2 regions of the Lysobacter sp. K5869 genome follow, and region 1 is predicted to be linked to the other one. Evidence: riboswitches for the same ligand, from Rfam matches in the RefSeq annotation. Region 1 holds a riboswitch; the other holds the start of a gene.
What was found. A riboswitch is a leader RNA that binds a small molecule or an ion and turns the genes downstream of it on or off. The one in region 1 is predicted to bind S-adenosylhomocysteine.
Positions count from the first base shown of each region.

Region 1 (7,946 bases):
GCGCGGCGCGATCGAAGCCGCCTTGGAATTCGAGGGCAGCGAACCGCCGCTCGCGGGCGAGGACGCGCCGCGCGACCGCCTGTGCCTGCGCGTGAGCGACACCGGCATCGGCATCGACGCCGAGCAGCAACGCCTGCTGTTCCAACCGTTCCAACAAGCCGACGCCGACACCGCGCGGCGCTACGGCGGCACCGGCCTGGGTCTGGCGATCTGCCGGCGCTTGGCCGAACTGATGGGCGGCGAGATCGACCTGCGCAGCGAACCCGGCGCCGGCACTACCTTGCGCCTGCGCGTGAGCCTGCCGCGCGCGCCTGCGCCCCCCGCCGCCGCCGACACCGACGCGGCCGTGCTCGCCGCCGCGCCGCCGGACCCGGAGCGCGCCGCGCGCGAAGGGCGCTTGGTGTTGTTGGTCGACGACCATCCCACCAATCGCCTGGTGATCGCGCGGCAATTGGCCTTGGCCGGCTACGCCTGCGAAACCGCCGACGGCGGCGAAGCCGGCCTGCAGCGCTGGCGCAGCGGCCGCTACGCGTTGGTGCTGACCGACCTGCGCATGCCCGGCGTGGACGGCTACGCGCTGGCGCGGGCGATCCGCGCCGAACAAGCGCAGGCCGGCATCGGCGAGGGCGACGCGCGGCGCACGCCGATCGTGGCGCTGACCGCCTCGGCGCTGAAAGACGAAGCCGATGCGTCGTACGCCGCGGGCATGGACGATTGTCTGGTCAAACCGGTGGCCGCGGCGAAACTCGCGGCCGCGCTGCGGCGTTGGCTGCCGCCGTCCGCGTCCGGCGAAAGCGCCACCGATTCGGCGCTGGCGCCCGGCACCGACCTGGGCCGCGTGCTCGACCTGGACGTGCTGCATTCGCTGCTGGCCGACAGCGGCGGCGGCGATGCCGACGCGGTGCTGGCCGAGTTCCTGGCCGCCGCCGACGAAGACTTCGACGGTTTGCGCGCGGCGGCCGAGGCGCAAGACGCGGTCGCGTTGTCGCGGCACGCGCATCGGCTCAAGGGCGCGGCCTTGTTGATCGGCGCGCAGGAATTGGGCGAAGCGGCGCAGGCGCTGGAGCGGGCGGCGCGGGCGCGGGAGTGGGGGTTGGCGGCGCCGTTGTTGGGGGATGCCGAGGCGGCGTTGCAGCGGTTGCGCAGGTTGCGTGCTTGATCGAGGCGCGCCTTACCCTTTCCCCAATCCTCCCCAACCCAACCTTCCCCTCAAAACCCTCCCCCTACAAACCCTTCCCCGTCATTCCTGCGAAAGCAGGAATCCATTTTGCCGTTGCTATTGCCGTTGCCGTTGTAGTTCGCTTTGACGCATCCCCAAGCAAAGCCCACGTCCCGCAGCCCCGGAGGGCGCGCGCATGGATGCGCACGTGCGCCATGGGGCAGGATGCCCCTTATGGCGCAGCCCCGCGCAACGTCGAGCCCTAGTGGCTCTTGATTCGAAAACAGGGAAAGCGCCTTTCTTTGGTTACTTTCTTTGGCAAGACAAAGAAAGTGACCCGGCCGCTTGCGGACGGAACGCTCTGGATTGTGGCTTGTCGTCACTCGTTGCTGCGTTGAAGGCAAAACCAACGGCAAAGTCAAAATGGATTCCGGCTTTCGCCGGAATGACGGAGTGCGAGCTGCGTTTCTCGCACGTGGCGGAGCACCCCACCCACCGTCATTCCGGCGAAAGCCGGAATCCATTTTGATGTTGCTTTCGCTTTCTCTGGTAAGAGGCGCACGACGACAAGCGAAGATCAAACGCTTAAAGCTTTCGTCCGCAAGCGGCCGAGTTACTTTCTTTGTCTTACCAAAGAAAGTAACCAAAGAAAGGCGCTTTCCCTGTTTTCGAATCAAGAGCCACTAGGTCCAGCACCGGGCGCGGGGCCGCGCCATAAGGGTCATCCTGACCCATGGCGCGCGCGCGCATCCATGCGCGCGCCCTCCGGGGCTGCGGAACGTGGGCCTCGGGTGGGGATGCGTCCGGTCAAAAACCAGAGCAAAGCTAGAGAAAGCAGAGCGCGAACAACAGCAACAGCAACGGCAGAACCTCACTTCCCCGCCGCGTTCTCCAACCCAATCCCCCGCTCCCCCAACCAATCCGCCACCGCCCCCCGCTCCGCCCGCGTCTTCGCATTGAGCAACCGATCCGGACTCATGAACATGTAGCGCTGAAACGTCGCCCCCTGCGCATTGCGCGCCTTCGGGTCCGCCCCCGCCCGCAGCAAGGCCAGGGCATGCCCGAATTCGTTGATCTTCGCCGCCACGTGCAACGGCGTATTCCCCACGCGGTCGGCATGCCCGGGATCGGCGCCGGCGGCGAGCAAGGCGGCGAAATGGTCCGCCCGCTCGGCCGTCAGCGCCGCCGCCAGCGCGTTCGCGCCGGTCACGGTGTTGGGCAGATTCGGATCGACCTTGGCCTCGAGCAACGCGCGCAGATACTTCGGATCGTCGGCCATCGCCGCCAACTGCAATACCGTCGTGCCATCGTCGGCGCCCCGCGCCGGATCGGCGCCGGCGGCGAGCAGCGCGCGCAGGCCGTCCACGCTGCGCTGATACAGCGCCCATTGCAGCACGGTGATGCCGCGCTCGCCGCGCGCGTTCGGGTCCGCGCCGGCGGCCACCAGCGCGCGCACCCGCGCGGCGTCGCCGTCGGCCGCGGCCTGCGCCAAACCTGCGGCGGCCGGTGAGGAAAACGCCTGGCTCGCGCGCATGGCTCGCACTCCGGGTTGGGCGAACGCGGCCGCGGCGCACAGCCACAGGCCGAGGACGGCGGCGAAGCCGCGCGCCGCGATGCTATGCCGGTGGTGGTGGTGCATGCGCGCCTCCGCCTCGCTGCGGTGGGAAGGCCCGATCCTAACCCGCGACGGCGGCGCCGCGCCGGTATCGGCGGCGGGGTTCGCGCCGCCGCGCCCCGTTGCCGCTTCGGGCGATTCCATGTTGCGCAGCCGCATCGCGCCGCTCGTCCTGCGAAATACGCGCGTTCAGCCGGCCGCGAACGGCCGCGCTCGACTTTCGGCCTACTCAGTTCCGCGCCGGCCTGCGCTATCGTCGGACGCTGTCCTGGGGAGTTCCGTCATGCCTTCTTCGATCACCGCCCGGCGCCGCGCGGCGTCGCTGCTCGCGCCGCTGGCGCTGGCGTGCGCCTTCGCCCTCGCGCCGGCCGCGCACGCCGCCGACCGCATCGGCGGCAAGACCTTCGCCACCCGCAGCGAGGTGTACGCGCCGCACGCGATGGCCGCGACCTCGCATCCGCTGACCACGCAGATCGCGCTGGACGTGATGAAGGCCGGCGGCAGCGCGGTCGACGCGGCCATCGCCGCCAACGCCGCGCTCGGGCTGATGGAGCCGACCGGCAACGGCGTCGGCGGCGATCTGTTCGCGATCGTGTGGGATCCGAAAACCAAGAAGCTCTACGGCTACAACGGCTCCGGCCGCTCGCCCCAGTCGCTGAGCCTGGCCGAATTCCAAAAGCGCGGGCTCAAGGAAATCCCGCCGCACGGCCCGCTGCCGGTGACCGTGCCCGGCGCCGTCGACGGCTGGTTCGCGCTGCACGAGCGCTTCGGCCGCAAGCCGATGGCCGAGAACCTCGCGCCGGCGATCCGCTACGCGCGCGAAGGCCATCCGGTGCACGAGGTGATCGCGTACTACTGGAACGCCTCGGTGCCGCGCCTGTCGAAGTGGCCGGGCTTCAAGGAACAGTTCACCATCGACGGCCGCGCACCGCGCACCGGCGAGATGTGGAAGAACCCCAACCTCGCCCACACCCTCGAACAGATCGCCCAGGGCGGGCGCGACGCGTTCTACAAGGGCGACATCGCCCGCACCGTCGGCGCTTACTTCAAGGCCAACGGCGGCTATCTGAGCTACGAGGACATGGCCGCGCACCACGGCGAGTGGGTCGAGCCGGTCAGCAGCAATTACCGCGGCTACGATGTCTGGGAACTGCCGCCGAACGGGCAAGGCATCGCCGCGCTGCAGATCCTCAATATTCTCGAAGGCTACGACCTGAAGTCGTACGGCTTCGGCAGCGTCGAGCACGTGCACCTGTTCGCCGAGGCCAAGAAGCTCGCCTTCGCCGACCGAGCGCGCTGGTACGCCGATCCGGCGTTCGAAAAGCGCTCGCCGGTCGCCAAGCTGATCTCCAAGGACTACGCCGCGCAACGGCGCAAGCAGATCTCGCTGGACAAGGTGCTCAAGGAAGCGCAGCCGGCGACGCCCGCGCAGCTCGACCAGGGCGACACCATTTACATGACCGTGGCCGATGCCGACGGCATGATGGTGTCGCTGATCCAGTCCAACTACCGCGGCATGGGCAGCGGCATGGCGCCGCCGGGGCTGGGCTTCATCTTCCAGGACCGCGGCGAGCAGTTCGTGCTCAAGGAAGGCCACCCGAACTCGTTCGCGCCCGGCAAGCGGCCGTTCCACACCATCATTCCCGCGTTCGTGACCAAGGACGGCAAGCCGTGGCTGTCGTTCGGGGTGATGGGCGGCGCGATGCAGCCGCAGGGCCACGCCCAGATCGTCATGAATCTGATCGACTTCGGCATGAACCTGCAGGAAGCCGGCGACGCGCCGCGCATCCAGCACGACGGCTCGACCGAACCGGCCGGGCAGATGGTGGCGATGAGCGACGGCGGCGAACTCGATCTGGAAACCGGCTTCTCCTACGAGACCGTGCGCGAACTGGTGCGGCGCGGGCACAGCGTGCGCTTCGCGCTGGGGCCGTACGGCGGGTATCAGGCGATCATGGTCAATCCGAACGGCGGCTACATCGGCGCGAGCGAGTCGCGCAAAGACGGGCAGGCGGCGGGGTATTGAGCGCCGCCTCGCAGGTAGGAGCGGCGTAAGCCGCGATCGCGGGGGCGCGGCTACGACGAAAGTCGCGTCGTAGCCGCGATGTCGCGGTCGCAGCTCACGCAGCTCCTACACTCGCCCCCTGTAGGAGCTGCGCAAGCTGCGACCGCGAACTCCTAACAACGACGAACCCCGCCTACCGCCGCACCGCACCGCACCGCACCGCACCGCACCGCACCGCACCGCGAAAAATTTTCGCGCGCCCCCAACCGACCCCGCGAAGGTTTCGCTATTTCGCCCCACGCGCGAATTCCGCGTTGACAGCCCGCCGCATCGCAGCGAACACTGCGCCGGCATCGCGACGCGATGCATCCACTGCGCGAACGCCGACACGGCGCCGCGCGTCCGGATCCGAGGGGTGCTGCGACGGGGCCGACGCTCCGCCACGCTCGGGCCGCGATGCCGAGCAAGGGCGCCCTCCCGATCATCCTGGAGGCGTCATGCCTGTTTCCGATCCGCACTCGTTCGTCACCGATCCGCACGCGCCGGGCTTCGCGCGCTTCGATCCCCCGCTCTCGCTCGCCCTGGTCGTCTCCGACGTCCAACCCGAACCGCACGAAGACGACGCCGGCCTGATCGCCGCGTTGCGCGCGCACGGCATCCACGTCCACGCCCGCATCTGGAGCGATCCGGCGGTGGATTGGGCCGCGCACGATGCGCTGCTGGTGCGCAGCACCTGGGATTACTTCGAACGCTACACCGAGTTCCTGCAGTGGTATCAGCGCATCGAGGCGCTGCGTCGCCCGATCGCCAATCCGCTGCCGCTGCTGGTGTGGAACAGCGACAAGCGCTATTTGCTCGAACTCGCCGCGCAAGGCGTGGCGATCATTCCGACCGTGCACGCGCGCGGCGGCGAGCTCGACGCCGCGCTGGCGCCGTTGCAGGGCGAGGTGGTGGTCAAGCCCAGCGTCAGCGGCGGCGCCTGGAACACGGTGCGCGGGCGCATCGGCGACGAGGCCTTCGCTCAAGCCGTGGCGCGATTGCCGCGCGAGCTGGATTACCTGATCCAGCCGTTCGTGCCGCAAGTGGTCGAGGAAGGCGAGTGGTCGCTGCTGTTCTTCGGCGGCCTCTACAGCCATGCCGTGCTGAAGAAGCCGGCGCAGGACGATTACCGCGTGCAGACCTACTACGGCGGCACGGCGGCGGTCACCGAGCCGCCCGCGCCGCTGTTGGCCTCGGCGCGGCGCGCGCTCGACGCGGTGGCGGCGCTGGGCTATCGCGATCATGCGTATGTGCGCGTGGACGGCGTGGTGGTCGAGGGCGAGTTCCAGCTGATGGAGCTGGAGTTCATCGAACCGTTCCTGCATCTGGCCGCGCACCCGCCGGCCGCGCGCTTGTTCGCCGCGCAGCTGGCGCAGCGTTGGTCGGCGTTGCGCGAGACCGCCGCGGCCTGAACGGCCGCGCACCGCACCGTCGTCGGCCGCGCGCGGCGATTGCGCGCGCGGCCGGCGCCGCTTAGCGTTCCGGTTCACGCACCGACGACGACATCGCCATGAGCGCCGCCCACGATCAACGTTTGTTTTCCTACGGCACCCTGCAATTGCCGGCCGTGCAGCAGGCCACCTTCGGCCGCTTGCTGCACGGCGAAGCCGACGCCTTGGTCGGCTTCCGCCGCGCGATGGTGAAGATCGAAGACCCGCAGGTCGTCGCCACCAGCGGCGAAACCCATCACCCCATCGTCGAGCCCAGCGGCGACGACGCCGACCGCGTCGCCGGCACGGTGTTCGCGATCAGCGCCGAGGAACTGGCGCGCGCCGACGCGTACGAAGTCGACGACTACCGCCGCGTCGAGGCCATGCTGGCCTCGGGCGGCCGCGCCTGGGTGTACGTGAAGGCTTAACCGGCCGCCGCCGCGTCGGCGGATTCGTCGCCGCCGGCCGCCGCGCGCGGGCCGCGCAGCAAGGCGCGCAGCGCCGGCACGCACGGCAGGTACAGCGCCGCGCCGATCACCCACACCCAGCCGTCCCAATGGCCGGCGCCGGCGACGTAGACCGCGCCGAACAGCAGCGGGCCGATCACCGCGGCGAGACTGGCGAGGCTGGCGAGCACGCCTTGCAGCGCGCCTTGGCGGGCTTCGTCGGTGCGTTCGCTCGACATCGCCAGCAAGGCCGGCCCGCCGATGCCGCCGCCGGCGGCGAGCAACAAGCCCGGCGCCAGCGTGGCGACGCTGCGGGCGAAGGCGAAGGCCAGATAGCCGAGCACGTCGGAAATCACCCCGCCGAGCAAGGTCTTGGCCGGGCCGAAACGTTCGCTGATGCGGCCGGTGGCGAAGGCCTGGAACAGCGAGTGGATGACGCCGAACGCGGCCAGCGACAGGCCGACCGCGGTCGGGTTCCAGCCGAAACGGTCGTGGCCGTAGATCGCCCACAGCGTGCCCGGCACCTGCCCGGCCAGCTGCATCGCCAGATACAGCCACAGCAGCGGCGCCAGATCCGGCAGGCGGCTCAGCTCGCGCAGCGAATGCCACGGCGCCAGCTCGCGCAGCGAGGGCGCGCGCGCCGGGGCGGCGTCGCGGGCGCGCGGCGGCTCGGGCAGCGCCAGCCACGCCAAAGCGAAGTTCAACAGCGCCAGCGCGGCCGCGGCCACGAACGGCGCGCGCAGCCACATCGCGCCGAGCACGCCGCCGATCACCGGGCCGGCGACCAAGCCCAGGCCGAACGCCGCGCCGAGCCAGCCGTAACGGCGCGCGCGCTGGGATTCGTCGGAGATGTCGGCGATGTAGGCGCCGGCCACCGAACCGCTGGCGCCGCTGATGCCGGCGATGGCGCGGCCCAGGTACAGCAGCGACAGCCACGGCGCGCAGGCCATCAGCAGGTAGTCCAGCGAGCTGCCGAACAGCGAGCACAGCAGCACCGGGCGGCGGCCGAAGCGGTCGCTGAGCGCGCCCAGCGCGGGCGCGCAGACGAACTGCATCAGCGCGTACAGCGCGGTCAGCGCGCCGGCGTGCAGGGCGAGGTTGTTCTGCAGGCCGAAGGCGTCGAGCAACTGCGGCATGACCGGGGCGATCAGGCCGATGCCGATGGCGTCGAGCACGACCGTGGCCAGGATCAGGATCAGGGCGAAGCGGGCGCCGGACGGGAGCGGGGGCGCGGCCGGCGGGGGAGCCGGGG
Region 1 covers NZ_CP072597.1:1,231,351-1,239,296, reverse strand. Annotated here, with positions in the region: gene J5226_RS05305 (ATP-binding protein) at 1-1,159, shown strand, start outside; gene J5226_RS05300 (ankyrin repeat domain-containing protein) at 2,031-2,933, opposite strand; gene ggt (gamma-glutamyltransferase) at 3,058-4,800, shown strand; S-adenosyl-L-homocysteine riboswitch at 5,184-5,261, shown strand; gene J5226_RS05290 (hypothetical protein) at 5,277-6,230, shown strand; gene J5226_RS05285 (gamma-glutamylcyclotransferase family protein) at 6,329-6,676, shown strand; gene J5226_RS05280 (TCR/Tet family MFS transporter) at 6,673-7,946, opposite strand, start outside.

Region 2 (7,946 bases), 1.5 Mb from region 1:
GACGGCAGCCGGATCGAGGTGTCGCGGCGGCAGTCGCGGGAGTTGCGCGAGCGCTTGTCGTTGTAGGGCGGGTGTGCGGGAGCGCCCGACGACGCCGGCCGCTGCCGTTTTGTCGATGACGTTCCGAGCCGCCACCGGCTGCGATTGGCGCGGGCCGCGGCGGGATCGGTTATCGCTGGTCCGTACCGCGCGAGGCCGCACCCACCGCTGCGCGGGCGCGGCGTCGCCGTCGGCGAGCCGGCGCGGTCGGGCGAAGATCCGATGAGGCGTCGCTTCAGGCTTCGACGCGCAATTCCGGCTCATCCGTCCGCGCGGCAGCCGCACGGTGCTTGCGCAGGAACTCGCTCCCACGCCGCCCCGGCGCCATCACCACGCCGGTGGAGACCAGGAAAAACCGCTCCAGCTCCGGCGACAGACTGCTGACCACGCAGAAATCGTCGCCCTCGCGATGGTTGACCGCGTAGTACAAGTCGAGCCCCCGTTCGCGTAAGCCGGCGACGACCGCCGGCAGCAGCCGCTGCGGCGTCATTCGCTCGGGCTCGGCGTAGTCCCAGGGGCCGCGATGCAGGCGGCGCGGATCGATCTCGCCCATCGCGCAATCGCGCAGGCGCGGGTAGCCGGCCAGCAGCTCCAGCGCGAGCCGGTCCAGGCCGGCGAGGTGCTCGGTGTCTTGCTTGATGTCCACGCATTGCACCAGTTCGCTCAAGGCGCGCAGGGCGGCGTGGCGCGGATACGGCGAGGCGCCGCAGCCGTGCGAGAACACGACTTCGTCTTCCAGCCGCTGTTCGGCGACGGCGATGAACGCCGGGTAGGCCAGATCGGTGGTCATGTCGATCAGGCGGATCGGGCCGCCGATGCGCCGTTCGGCGATGCGGTGGATGCGCGCGAGGTCGTCGGGCAGCGAGGACGGTTCGATCCAGCGTCCGTACGCGCGCTCGCCGCCGAGGTAGTGCGCGATCAGGAACAACGACCATGCGTCGCGTTCGAGGATCTCGCCGATGCCGTGCAGCGCCGCTTCCTCGAAGCTGGCGCCGATCGCGGTGCCGCTGTTGGAGCCGAAGCGCATGGCGCTGGCGTAGTCGAACTCGTCGCGCGGGTCGGCGGCGCGGGCGCCGCCCGGGTAATCGGGAAAGGTCAGGAACAGCGGCACGGGCAGGGTTTCGTCGCCCGAATACGCGATGTAATCGCGACACGCCAGGCGCCGCTCGGCTTGTTCGGCGAAGCACGACAGGAACGGCAGCGCGGCGTAGCGCGGGTCCTCGGCGATCGCGCGCGCGCTCGGATAATCCCACCGCTGCGGCAGCGCCGAGGCCTTGCAGTAATAGTGTTCGACCGCTTCGTACAGCGCGCCGGTATAGGCCGCGTCCGCCTCGCCCTTGCCGCCGCCGAAGCTCAGCACCTGGCCGTCGGCGTCGAGCAGGAAGCATTTGGCCGTGACCAAGCCCTCGCCCAAGCGGTCGGTGTCGACGCACCAGCCGCGGCGCGCGATGCATTCGCGCAGGATGCGGTCGGCGTCGTCGAGGCTGCGCTCGCGTTCGTACGGAATCATCGTCGCTGCTCCGATGCGTGGACGGCGAACGCGTGGCGCGCGCGAACGCGCGCCACGCGCCGGCGGCGCGGGCCGCTTACTTGGCGAACTCGTCGAGGAAGGACTGTTCCTGCGCCGTCGGGGCGTTGAGTTCGACCATCGCGGCCTTGAACTCGGCGGCCGAGGCGCTGTTGGCGCGCAGGGCTTCGCTGGCCGGAATGGCCGATCCTTTCTGAAGCACGGTCTTGATCACTGCGGGACGCTCGTTGCCCATGATGCGACTCCTGTGGTTCGAAGGAGGCCCAAGGACGTTACGCCGGACGCGATGGCGCCGGGCCTGCGGTTCGTCCTTGTGCCGCAGCCGGCGGCTGCGGGTCCAGGCTCGGGCGGCGGCGCTGAGCGGTCAGTGATCGGGATCACAAACGGCCCGTCGGCCGGGGGACGAGGCGACCGACGGAGGCGGCGCGCGGCCTATGGGAGACGCGACGCAACCGAGTCCGGGCGGCGTGAGTTGCGGGAGCGGCCGGCGCCGTAGTAGACAAGACCCAGCGTCGGCGCCGTCTGGAGCGAGGAACGGATCGCATGAAAACCGCATTCACCGATACGCTCGTCCTCGCGGTCGCTGGCGGGATCGGCGTGACGCTTGCGCTGATCGTCGTGGCTTTCGAGCTTACGTCGTTGATGTGGCTGTTGGCGGTGTACGCGCCGCTCGCCGGGGCCTTGTATGCGCGCAGGCGCGGCAAGCGGCCCTGATGCGCGCCGCGGGGGCGCGGCCGACGCCGGCTCCCCGATCGACGGCCGCAACGAAATCGGGCGCCCAAGGCGCCCGATTTCGTTGCGTCGATAGCGCCCGAAGGCGAACCGATCAGTAGCGGTAATGATCCGGCTTGTACGGACCGTCCACCGACACGCCCAGGTACTGGGCCTGCTCGTCGGTCAGCGTGGTCAGCTTCACGCCGATCTTTTCCAGGTGCAGACGCGCGACTTCCTCGTCGAGCTTCTTCGGCAGGATGTAGACCTTCGGCTCGTAGCTGTCCTTGTTCGCCCACAGGTCGATCTGGGCGAGGGTCTGGTTGGAGAACGAGTTCGACATCACGAAGCTCGGGTGGCCGGTGGCGCAGCCGAGGTTGACCAGGCGGCCTTCGGCCAGCAGGAAGATCGAGTTGCCGTTGGCGAAGGTGTACTTGTCGACCTGCGGCTTGATGTTCAGGCGCTTGGCGCCCGACGCGTTCAGCGCGTCGACCTGGATCTCGTTGTCGAAGTGGCCGATGTTGCAGACGATGGCCTGGTCCTTCATCTTCGACATGTGGTCCAGGGTCAGCACGTCCTTGTTGCCGGTGGTGGTGACGTAGATGTCGCCGCGGCCCAGGGTGCTTTCGACGGTGTTGACCTCGAAGCCTTCCATCGCCGCCTGCAGCGCGTTGATCGGGTCGATCTCGGTGACCACGACGCGGGCGCCGTAAGCGCGCAGCGAGTGGGCCGAGCCCTTGCCGACGTCGCCGTAGCCGCACACCACCGCGACCTTGCCGGCCAGCATCACGTCCATCGCGCGCTTGAGGCCGTCGGCCAGCGACTCGCGGCAGCCGTAGAGGTTGTCGAACTTGGACTTGGTGACCGAGTCGTTGACGTTGATCGCCGGGATCAGCAGGGTGCCGGCTTCGGCCAGCTGGTACAGGCGGTGCACGCCGGTGGTGGTCTCTTCCGAGACGCCCTTCCAATGCTTGACCACTTCGTGCCAGAAGCCCGGGCGCTCGGCGTGGACGCGCTTGAGCAGGTTCTTGATGACTTGCTCTTCGTGGTTGCCCGACGGGGTGTTGACCCAGCCGTCGCCGTTCTCGAGCTCATAGCCCTTGTGGATCAGCAGGGTCACGTCGCCGCCGTCGTCGACGACCAGCTCCGGGCCCTGGCCGTTGGGGAAGCTCAGCGCGGCGAGGGTGCAGTCCCAGTATTCCTCCAGCGACTCGCCCTTCCAGGCGAACACCGGGGTGCCGCTGGCGGCGATCGCCGCGGCGGCGTGGTCCTGGGTCGAGAAGATGTTGCACGAGGCCCAGCGCACGTCGGCGCCGAGGTCGCGCAGGGTCTCGATCAGCACCGCGGTCTGGATGGTCATGTGCAGCGAGCCGGTCACGCGCACGCCCTTGAGCGATTGCGCGGCGGCGTACTTCTTGCGGATCGACATCAGGCCCGGCATTTCGTGCTCGGCGATGTCGATTTCCTTGCGGCCCCAGTCGGCCAGGGAAATGTCGGCGACCTTGTAATCGCCTTCGGTCGAGAAGGTCTTGGGTACAGCGTTCATGCGGATTAGCTCCAGTGCGGGGGGAGCCGGCGGGATGCCGGGTCCGGCGAGTCGCGAAGACTCAAACCGGGCGCCGTTGGGACCTGCGCCTCGCCGAGCCTGGCCGTGTCCGTCACGGTCGCAGCGCCCCTCGGCGGGCTGAGCGCGAAGTATATCGCGGGGCCGACGCCCGCCCAAAGACGGGCGAGCGCGAGGCTGAACGCGACCGCCGTCGCGGCGCGCGGCGCGAACCGCCCCCATCGGCATAGGCGCGGCGGCGCGCGGGCCGGCTAAGCTCGGGACGGGGAGCGCGGCCGCGCATCGCCGCCGGCCGCGACGCGGACGGCCGCGGGCGGCGCGCGTTCCGATATCTCCGCATCCGAGGACCGATCCGCATGAATTCGCCCGCGCGCCGCTTCGCCCGCCGCCTTTCCACGCCGCCCCGCGGCCGCCGTTCGCCGGCGTCGATCGCGCGGCTGTTGCTGCCGGCGGCGCTGGCGCTGTGTCTGTCGGCGCAGGCCGCGCCGGCGGCCAAGGCCGGCAAAACCGCCGCCGCCGCGCCGGCCGCCGCGAGCGCGTGGGGCGAGGGCTATCAACTGCCGCCCAAGCCGCTGCAAGCCATCGTCGATGCGCCGCGTCCGCCGCAGCTGTCGATCAGCCCGCATCGCGATCTGGTGTCGATGGTGCGCACGCCGTCGCTGCCGGGCATCGAGGTGGTCGCGCAACCCGAGCTCAAGCTCGCCGGCATGCGCATCCATCCGCGCGTGCGCGCGGCCAGCCGTTTCAGTTTCGGCAGCGGTTTGGAACTGCTGGAGATCGCCAGCGGCAAGACCGTGCCGATCGAGGGTTTGCCGTCGCCGCTGTCGCTGGCGACGCTGCAATGGTCGCCCGATCAGCGCTGGCTCGCGTTCAACCGCGTCGACGCCGCCAGCGGCGCCAACGAGCTGTGGCTGGTGGAACTGGAAACCCGGCGCGCGCGCAAGCTCGTCTCCGGCCTCAACACCGTCGCCGGCCGCGGCTACGAATGGATGCCCGACAGCCGCCGTCTGCTGGTGCGCCTGCAGCCCGACGATCAGGGCGAAGCGCCGGCCGCGGCCGCCGCGCCGAGCGGCCCGGCCACGCAGGAAAGCCAGTCCGGCGGCGGCGTGCGGCAAGTGCGCACCTATCAGGATCTGCTGCGCAACGAGAGCGATGCGCGCCTGTTCGCCTATTACCTGCGTTCGCAATTGGCGAGCGTGGATCTGGCCGGGCAAACGACCAAGCTCGGCGCGCCGGACTTGTTCATGCGCGCCTCGGTCTCGCCCGACGGCCGCCATGTGCTGACCACGCGCCTGGAGCGGCCGTTCTCGTATCTGGTGCCGGCCGACATGTTCGCGCGCCGGGTCGAAGTGCTCGACGGCAACGGCCGCTTCGAATACGAAATCGCGCGCCTGCCGCTGGTGGACGGCCTGCCGACCGGCAACGACGCGGTGCCGACCGGCCCGCGCGAGGTGCAGTGGCGCGGCGACGCGCCGGCCACGCTGGTGTGGGCCGAGGCGCAGGACGGCGGCGACCCGGCGCGCGCGGTCGAGATCCGCGACGCGGTGTTCATGCAGGCCGCGCCGTTCGACAAGCCGCCGCAGACGCTGGCGCGGCTCGGCGCGCGCTTCGAGGGCGCGCATTGGGGCAGCGGCGAGCTGGCGCTGATCGACGAGTTCTGGTGGAAGACCCGCAAGATCCGCCAGTGGCGGATCGCGCCCGATCACGGCGACCGCGCGCCGGAACTGCTGCGCGACGGCAGCAGCGAAGACCGCTACAACGATCCGGGCCAGCCGGTGACGGTGATGGACGCCGGCGGCGGCGAGCGCCTGCTCACCAGCGCCGACGGCAACAGCCTGTACTACATCGGCGAAGGCGCGTCCGCCGAAGGCGAGCGTCCGTTCCTCGACCGCCTGGATCTGAGCGACAAGCGCCGCACCCGCTTGTTCCAATCGCAGGCGCCGTACTTCGAGCGGCCGCTGGCGGTGCTCGACGATGCGGCCACGCGCGCGCTGACGATGCGCGAATCGCCGACGGAACCGGCGAACCTGCAGCGGCGCGAACTCGGCGGCGACGCCGCGCCGGTGGCGCTGACCCACTTCCCGCATCCCACGCCGCAGTTGCGCGACATCAAGAAGGAACTGATCCGCTACAAGCGCAACGACGGCGTCGAGCTCACCGCCAACCTGTATCTGCCGCCGGGCTACGACGCCAAGCGCGACGGCCCGCTGCCGATGCTGATGTACGCCTATCCGGCCGAGTTCAAGAGCGCGGACGCGGCCAGCCAGGTGATCGGCTCGCCGTACGAGTTCAACGCGGTCAGCTATTGGGGGCCGCTGCCGTATCTGGCGATGGGCTACGCGGTGCTCGACAACCCGACCATGCCGATCGTCGGCGAAGGCGAGCGCGAGCCCAACGACACCTACATCGCCCAACTCACCGCCAGCGCGCAGGCGGCGGTGGACGAAGTGGTGCGGCGCGGCGTCGCCGACCGCAACCGCATCGCGATCAGCGGCCATTCCTACGGCGCCTTCATGACCGCGAACCTGCTCGCGCACACGCGCTTGTTCAAGGCCGGCATCGCCCGCAGCGGCGCCTACAACCGCACCTTGACCCCGTTCGGTTTCCAGGCCGAGGAGCGCAATTACTGGCAGGCGCAGCCGACTTACGAGGCGATGTCGCCGTTCAACTTCGCCGACAAGATCAAGGACCCGCTGCTGTTGATCCACGGCGAGCAGGACAACAACTCCGGCACTTTCCCGATCCAGAGCGAGCGCATGTACGCGGCGATCAAGGGCCTGGGCGGCAAGGCGCGGCTGGTGATGCTGCCGAACGAAAGCCACGGCTATCGCGCGCGCGAATCGATTCTGCACATGCTGGCGGAGACCAACCGCTGGCTGGAGACTTACGTCAAGAACGCCAAGCCCGAGGCGGGGCAGGGGACGAAGGCGGCGAAGTAAGCGCGGCGCGTGTTTGCGTAAAAAAAAACGCCGGCCCTCGGGCCGGCGTTTTTCGTTTCGTCATCGCGATGGCGCGCGGGCGCGCACGGCGGCGTCAGTGGTTCTTGCCGTTGCCGTGCCCTTTTCCGTTGCCATTGCCGTTGCCATGACCGCGGCCGTTGCCATGCCCGTTGCCGTGCCCGCGGTCGTCGCCGTCGTAATCGTCGTCGCGCCAAGAGTCGCCGTCGCCGTGGTGCTTGGGACCGCCGTGCTTTTTGTCCTTGCCGTGTCCCTTGCCGCGCCCCGGCCCGTGCTCGGCCCAGTTCACCCGCACGCTCTGATCGACGCGGATCGGATAACCCCAGTGGTCGTAGGTCCGCACCGCGCCGCGCTTGAGCGCGTGGAACGCAGGCGAGCCGGGCTTGATGCCCATGCGTTGAGCGACCGCGCCCCAGCCTTGGCCCGGGTTGCGGTCGTATTCGCGCACAACGTCCTGGCAAGGACGACCGAGCGAATGGGCGAGGGCGCAGGCGTAGTACACGTCGCCCGGCGCCCAGCGGCGGCGGTCGAGCAGTTCGTCCACCAGCGAGCGCGGCGCGCCGTAGTAGCCGGTCATCTCGTCGACGAAGGGATCGCGGTAGCGGCGGCCGTAGTCGTTGATCTCGCCCAGGCGGGTGTCGACCCAGACGTCGCCGGTGCGGATGTTGTAGCCGATGGTCTGGGCCTGGACGGACGCGGCCAGGCTCAGGCCGAGCAGCAGGCCATAGCCGATGCGCTGGAAACGGGTTCGTGTCGGGTTGTGCGGGGCATTGCGCATTGCGTGCACCTCGTCGTCGTGCGGTGGCGGTCGGGTGCCGCCGTGGGGGGCGGACGGCGCCGTGCGCGGAGCATAGCGGCGCGCGGGGGCGAACGGGCGGTCGCGGCGCACACGATTGCGAGGGCGTTGCGCTTCGTCCGCGCGAGGTGAGCGCGAACCGGCCCGCGGCTGAACGCCGTCGCGCCCGCGGCCCGCAAACGGACAGGCCCGCGGTCGCCCGCGGGCCTGCCGTCGCGGCCGAGATTCAGTTCTGCGCCGGGGTGTTTTCGGCGAAGTACTCGTGGCTGTCGGCGTTGTCGAGCGCGCTGGCCGGATCGGTCAACGCGAGGTTCTTGGCGCCGGACTGGCCGTAGACGTGATCGTCGGTGC
Region 2 covers NZ_CP072597.1:5,728,184-5,736,129, reverse strand. Annotated here, with positions in the region: gene J5226_RS24325 (response regulator) at 1-66, shown strand, start outside; gene J5226_RS24320 (YcaO-like family protein) at 275-1,549, opposite strand; gene J5226_RS24315 (hypothetical protein) at 1,626-1,802, opposite strand; gene J5226_RS24310 (hypothetical protein) at 2,111-2,281, shown strand; gene ahcY (adenosylhomocysteinase) at 2,394-3,824, opposite strand; S-adenosyl-L-homocysteine riboswitch at 3,886-3,962, opposite strand; gene J5226_RS24300 (prolyl oligopeptidase family serine peptidase) at 4,199-6,781, shown strand; gene J5226_RS24295 (hypothetical protein) at 6,876-7,577, opposite strand; gene J5226_RS24290 (M35 family metallo-endopeptidase) at 7,822-7,946, opposite strand, start outside.
Region 2: another riboswitch for S-adenosylhomocysteine. It lies ahead of ahcY (adenosylhomocysteinase); the one in region 1 lies ahead of J5226_RS05290 (hypothetical protein).